Regions from separate parts of the Peptoniphilus grossensis genome, predicted to be linked through region 1. Evidence: riboswitches for the same ligand, from Rfam matches in the RefSeq annotation. Region 1 holds a riboswitch; the other holds the start of a gene.
What was found. Region 1 has a riboswitch for lysine ahead of BIV18_RS07190 (transporter substrate-binding domain-containing protein). Riboswitches for the same ligand answer to the same signal wherever they lie in the genome.
Positions count from the first base shown of each region.

Region 2: it holds a riboswitch for lysine, as region 1 does, so the genes downstream of both, lysA (diaminopimelate decarboxylase) here and BIV18_RS07190 (transporter substrate-binding domain-containing protein) in region 1, are expected to answer to the same signal.

Region 1 covers NZ_MJIH01000001.1:1,486,673-1,490,101, forward strand. The annotation lists gene BIV18_RS07185 (S-layer homology domain-containing protein) at 1-1,389, shown strand, start outside; lysine riboswitch at 1,542-1,708, shown strand; gene BIV18_RS07190 (transporter substrate-binding domain-containing protein) at 1,810-2,664, shown strand; gene BIV18_RS07195 (amino acid ABC transporter permease) at 2,680-3,429, shown strand, end outside.
Region 2 covers NZ_MJIH01000001.1:1,720,674-1,724,102, forward strand. The annotation lists gene BIV18_RS08290 (DUF1836 domain-containing protein) at 1-217, shown strand, start outside; gene trhA (PAQR family membrane homeostasis protein TrhA) at 204-839, shown strand; lysine riboswitch at 1,097-1,238, shown strand; gene lysA (diaminopimelate decarboxylase) at 1,305-2,591, shown strand; gene BIV18_RS08305 (aspartate kinase) at 2,602-3,429, shown strand, end outside.

The DNA of each region.
Region 1 (3,429 bases):
AATAATATTACACTTACAAATGTGAGATACGATGGAACATATTTGACAGGTTATACTTCTGCAAAAGCTGACATATATATAAAGAGAGTTAGTTCAGGATATGGATACGGATATAGCTATGACAGAGGATATGAAAAAATAGGATATGCAGATAATAGAGGCGATTTTAAAATTAAAGTAGATCTTAAAGAAGGAGAAACTTATTCTGTAATAGCAAGAGATGGATCAAAAGAATCAAGAAGTGTAGAAGTTAAAAATGACAATTACAAAAACATCAAGGGTTCAAAAGTTGATGCAAGTGATTTAAGAATTATGGGAAGAACTTTAACGGGTTATGTTAAAAATCATCCTTTTGAAAATGTAAGAGTTTACATGGACGGAAAGCTACTTGGAAGCTTTAGAACTGATAAAAATTCATATTTTTCAGTAACTTTAAGCGAAAGTGTATATGATAGAGAACTTGATGATTTAAAATTCTACACAGATTCAAAAACAGTTGAAAATAAAAAAATTAAAATTAAAGAAGCCCTTGAAGGACAAAAACTTGTAAAGGGAACTGCAAATGCAAAGGACGAAATTACAGTTTACGATGCAAGCAATAGAAAACTTGGAAGCATCACTGTAAATAATTCGGGAGTATTCACTGTATTTTTAGATAGAGCATTAATCTTTGGTGAAACTATAAAAGTCGAAGCAAAAAATGAAGCAGGAGATATTACAAAGATTGAATACAAAGTTACAAAAAATGCAGTTGAAGAAGTTAAGGCAATTGCTTATATTAAGGGCTACCCAGATGGAACATTTAAGCCACAAGCAAATGTAACAAGAGCAGAAGCAGCTCAAATGTTTGCTACTTTGTTAAATGGAGGAGCAGATTTTGGAACAAGCTCTGCAACAAAGTTTTCTGATGCAAATGACAACTGGTTCTCTAAGGCAATTAATTATGTTGTTGCAAAGGGTCTAATTAGTGGTTACCCAGATGGAACATTTAAACCAAATGAAAGCATTACAAGAGCAGAATTTGCACAAATGATTTCTGGCTATGTTAAGAATGAAAAGAAGGGTTCTTCTGACTTCCAAGATGTTAAAGATCACTGGGCAAAGGATGCTATTGAAAAATTAAATGGCAACAAAAATGTAACAGGTTATCCCGATGGAACATTTAAACCTAATGCAAAAATAACTAGAGCCGAAGCTGTTACTATTTTAAACTCTGTTTTTAATAGAAATACAACTAAAAACTCACTTAACAATGTGAACACTTCATCTCTTAATAAATTCTCAGATGTAAGCGAAGGATTCTGGGCTTATTACAATATTCTTGATGCAGCAAACACTCACAACAGAGAAAGATTAAACTCAACTTCTGAAGTTGATATGTGGAAATAATTTTAATGAGGCTCCTAAAGGGGCCTTATTTATTGCAAATTTTTAGGAGAAATTAATAAAAATTAATAAAAATTAATAAAAATAAAAAAGCACTTGACTTTTGTAAATCTCCTATATATAATTTAAAAAACAATTGAATACATTGTATTGAAAAATACGATAGAGGAGCGGGATTTATCAGTAATCTTTTGGAGCAAGACCATGCAGTGAATAAAGATGAAAGGAAATTTCGCCGAAGTGTATTAATGGTAAGTTAATATGCTGGGCATGCAAACAATATTTGTATGACTGTCACAATATGTGGGGAGCTATCTAAAGTTAAATACTTTGTCTTATTTTATTAGACATCTTTAACAGTTTGGTTTTCCAGACTGTTTTTTTATTACTTTTTATAGCCACCGAGAATTACGGAGGTATATTATGAATTTAAGAAAGAATTTAGCAAAAGTTTTATTAGTTGCAGGTTTAGCTAGCACAATGTTTTTAACTGCTTGTAATTCAAAGGGAGATGGAGGCACAGCGGCTGCTCCATCAGATTCAGGAACTTTAAAAGTTGGAATGGAATGCGATTATGCACCTTTTAACTGGACACAAACAAATGAAAAAAATGGTTATCCAATTGCAGCTGGAGGATATGCTGGCGGATACGATGTTGAAATCGCAAAGGAAATCGCAAAGTCCATGGACAAGAAGCTTGAAATAGTAAAAACTGAATGGAATGGGCTTACTCCTGCACTTACTTCAGGGAAAATTGATTTAATTATTGCAGGAATGAGTCCAACTGCTGAAAGAAAGGAAACTATTGATTTTTCAAATACTTATTACACATCAGATCTTGTAATAGTTGTTAAAAAGGATTCGCCTTATGCAAAGGCAAAATCACTTGCTGATTTTAAGGGTGCAAATATAACAGGGCAACTTAACACTTTTCACTACGATGTAATTGATCAAATTGAAGGTGTAAATAAATCCACAGCTCTTGAAACTTTTCCAGCAATGATAGTTGCACTTAGAAGTGGAAAGATCGATGGATATGTTTCTGAAAGACCGGGCGCACTTTCTGCAACTTCTGCAAACAATGACTTAAATTTTGTAGAATTTGAAAAGGGAAAGGGATTTGAAGCATCAGAAGAAGATACATCAATTTCAGTAGGAGTTAAGAAGGGCAACGATGAACTTTTAAATAAAGTTAATGATGCACTATCAAAAATTTCTGAAGAAGAAAGACAAAGTATAATGGAAGAAGCTGTAGCAAATCAACCACTTGGCGAATAATTATGGGAGAATAAGATGCCGGAAAGTTTTTTTGGATGGATAGGATTTTTAATAAAGGAATATGGTTCCCTCTTTGTCGAGGGAACTCTTAACACAATTATAATTGCTGTAATTGGCACATTAGTTGGATTTTTAATAGGATTATTAGTTGCAATAATAAGAACAATAAAGGTAAATAAAAAATCATCAGCCTTTAAAAGGGCAGTTTTAAAAATTGCAAATGCAATAATTACAGTTTACATTCAAGTTATTAGGGGAACACCAATGATGGTACAAGCTATGATGTTTTATTATGGCTCCCTTCAATATTTTAATTTAAATATGGCAGCAATGCCTTCGGCACTTATAATCGTATCTGTAAACACAGGAGCTTATATGGCTGAAATAATTAGAGGCGGAATAATTTCTATTGACAAGGGCCAAACTGAAGGGGCACTTTCCATAGGAATGACTCATTGGCAAACAATGACAGAAATTGTACTTCCTCAAGCCGTTAGAAATATAATCCCATCAGTGGGAAATGAATTTATTGTAAACATCAAGGATTCATCAGTTTTAAATGTAATTTCCGTTTCAGAATTATTCTTTATTTCAAAATCAGCAGCGGGAACTTATCTGAGATACTTTGAAGTATTTTTTATCACAGCTTTAATTTATTTATTCTTAACTATTACAGTAAGTCAAATTATGAAGCTCGTTGAAAGAAAAATGGATGGAGATGGAACTTATAAAATTTACGGTTCACAATCTTCAGCAGAAGTAATA
Region 2 (3,429 bases), 230 kb from region 1:
AGTTGGAAGGGGAATTAAACTCTATTTAGAGGGAAAAGAATTTAAAGATGCTTACGATTCCTTTTGTGATATTATGGAAGATCAAATAAGGCTAGTGTTTTTGGGAGAAGAAATTCCCAATAAGGGAGAATCCCTCTATTTAACAGAAGCTATTCGCTCAATTTCGGGAAGTCTTTATGTAAAGGGTTATTTAAGGAGAATGTATGAAGAAGAATAGAGAGTTTTTCGTAGAATTTTTAAACAGTATAAGCCATTTTATTGGAGTTGGAATAGGGATAGTCTTTTTAGTGATGATGATTAGATCTTGCATTAAAAAGGGAAATGCCTATACTCCCGCTTTTATAATTTATGGTGCATTTTTTATATTTTTATTTTTGGCAAGTACACTCTACCATGGAATTTGGAATAAAAGGGCAAAAAATATTCTTAGAATTTTTGACCACTCCGCTATATTTTTATTTATTGCGGCATCCTTTACTCCTGTTATTTTAACAGTTCTATCAGGTAAAAAAATGATATTTTTTCTTGTACTTATTTGGGTCATTGCTCTTGCAGGTACAATTTACAAGATTTTAAGTTATGGAAAGTATGATAAACAAAAAACCATTTCCGTTATTTTATATATTGCCATGGGTTGGACTTCCATATTTTTATTAAAACCCATATTTTTAAAAATGCCGAGAGAATTTTTGTTTTTCTTAGTTGCGGGAGGTATTCTCTATACAGTAGGAACAATTTTTTACAAGATGAAAAAACAATACAGCCATGTTATTTGGCACTTTTTCGTGTTGGGAGCGGCAATAACTCATTTTATAGGATATTACCAATATCTCATTTAAGTAGATAATATTTTATAGAGAATTTTTTACTTCAATTAATTATAATCTTTATATTTAAAACTTTTTAACTGTTGTAAAAGTATGATGTGATAAGAAATGTGTTGTAGAAATAAAATATGTCTTGAAAATTAAGATGTTTTTCTTTTATTTGATCTCACATCAATTGTAACGCTACATTTTAATAAACAAATAAATTTTTAAAACACTTGCAAAGTTATTAGCTCTGTGCTATAGTAAGTGATAATTAAATAATAGTCGATGTTTAGAGAGGTTGCGGTTTTTAAGAGTAGGTTAACGAAAGGGAAAATCGCCGAAGGAGAAATCCTGGGGATGCAGAGAATATCTGTATAACTGTCACATTAGAAATGCCCATTTCTTTTGTAGTGTGCTCTATTCATTGAGGGCAAAAGAGAATTTAAACTATGAGTCTTTTGCTCATAGTTTTTTTGTTTTAAGGAGAGTTTTATGAAATTATTTGGAAATTTAAAAGTGATAGATAATGAGATACATTTGGGAAAGTATTCCATGAGTTATTTGAAAGAAAAATATGGAACACCTCTTTATATTGTAGATGAAGATTTTTTTAGGGAAAATATTAGAAAGTTTAAAAATAGTTTTAAATCTAAAAAATTCAATACAAATATTTTATATGCCTCCAAGGCTCTTTTAAATAAATATATTGCCAATGTTGTTTGTGAAGAGGACATTTCAATTGATGCTGTAAGTGGTGGTGAAATCTATACGATTTTAAATTCAAGAATGAGTGCAGATAAAATATATTTTCACGGCAATAATAAATTAAAAAAAGAGCTTGAATTTGCAGTTGATTCTGGTGTTGGGAAAATTGTAATAGATAATACAAGTGAGATAAATAAACTTGAAGCTATTTTAAAAGAGAAGAAAAAGAAACAAAAGGTATTAATTAGACTTAATCCTGGAATTGATGCTCATACTCATGAGTATATTACAACTTCAAAAAATGATTCTAAATTTGGTCTTTCAATTTTTTCGGATGATATATTTGATATTATTGAAAGAGTGGCTAATTCAAAATATTTTGAACTTCTCGGCTTCCATGCACATATTGGTTCACAAGTTTTTAGAGAGGAATCCTTCTTTTCTGAGGCAGAAGAGATGATAAATTTTATAAAAAAAGTTAGTGATAAGGGAATTAGAATTGAAGAACTTAATTTAGGCGGTGGCTTTGGCGTTTATTATACATCTGAAGATTCTCCCTTTGAACTTGAAGGATTTTTAAAGAGGTATATTAAAAAAATTGAAGAGCTTTTAGAAGAGAATAATTTAAAGCTAAAGACTCTTACAATAGAACCGGGCAGAAGTTTAATATCAAATGCAGGGCACACACTCTATACTGCGGAAATTATTAAAAAAACCTATGGTGGTAAGAATTTTATATTTATAGATGGTTCAATGAACGACAATATAAGACCGGCACTTTATGGAGCAAAGTATGAAGCTTCTATTGCAAATAAATTTAATGATAATTTAGAAGAAGTATATACTATTGCAGGTAAATGTTGCGAAAGTGGAGATATTATTATAAGGGATATAATGCTTCCAAAGGTGGAAGAGGAAGACCTTATTTTAGTTTCATCTACTGGAGCATATAATTATTCAATGTCTAGCAATTACAATAGGATTGAAAGGCCAGCTATGATTTTTGTATCAGATGAGATAAAGGTTGCGGTTAAAAGAGAAACATATGAAGATTTAATGAGAAATGATTTGTAATAGGTGAATTATGAAAAATGTTGTTATGAAATTTGGAGGAAGTTCCGTTGCAAGTATAGAAAAGATTATGAGTGTTGCAAGGATCTTAGTCAAGAGAAAAAGAGATTTAAATAATGTGGTCTGTGTAGTTTCTGCAATGGGAGATACTACGGATATTTTAATAAAAAAAGCTCAAGAGATAAATAAAAAACCTCAAAAAAGGGAACTAGACGTTTTGATGTCCACAGGAGAGCTTGTATCATCATCACTTCTTGCTATGGCAGTTGAATCTTTGGGAGAGAAGGCAATATCTTTAAGTGGAGCACAAGCGGGATTTAAAACTTATGGTAGGTATGGTTTTAGCAAGATTTTAGATGTAGATACAAAATATATTGAAGAAAAGCTTATAGATAATTACATTGTAATTGTGGCGGGCTTTCAAGGAGTTAATGGGATAGGAGATACTACAACGCTTGGTCGTGGTGGATCTGATACATCTGCTGTCGCTCTCGCAGCTAAGCTTGGATGTGATTGTGAAATTTACACAGATGTTGAAGGGATTTATACAGTAGATCCTAGATTTTATAAAAAGGCAAAAAAACTTTCTAGCATAAGTTATGAAGAAACTATGGAGATGGCACATCTTGGTGCAAAGGTAATAGACCCAAGAGCTGTGGAACTAGCACAAAAATATGAAGTAAAACTTTATATTGCACTAAATACTTGTAATGTCTTGGGAACTGTAATTGATAAGGAGGAAAATGTGGAAAAAAGTATTATAAGAGGAGTTTCATCAATTGATAATATTTTGCTTGTAAATAAAAAATTAGAAAATCAAAGCATTGCAGATTTATTTTCT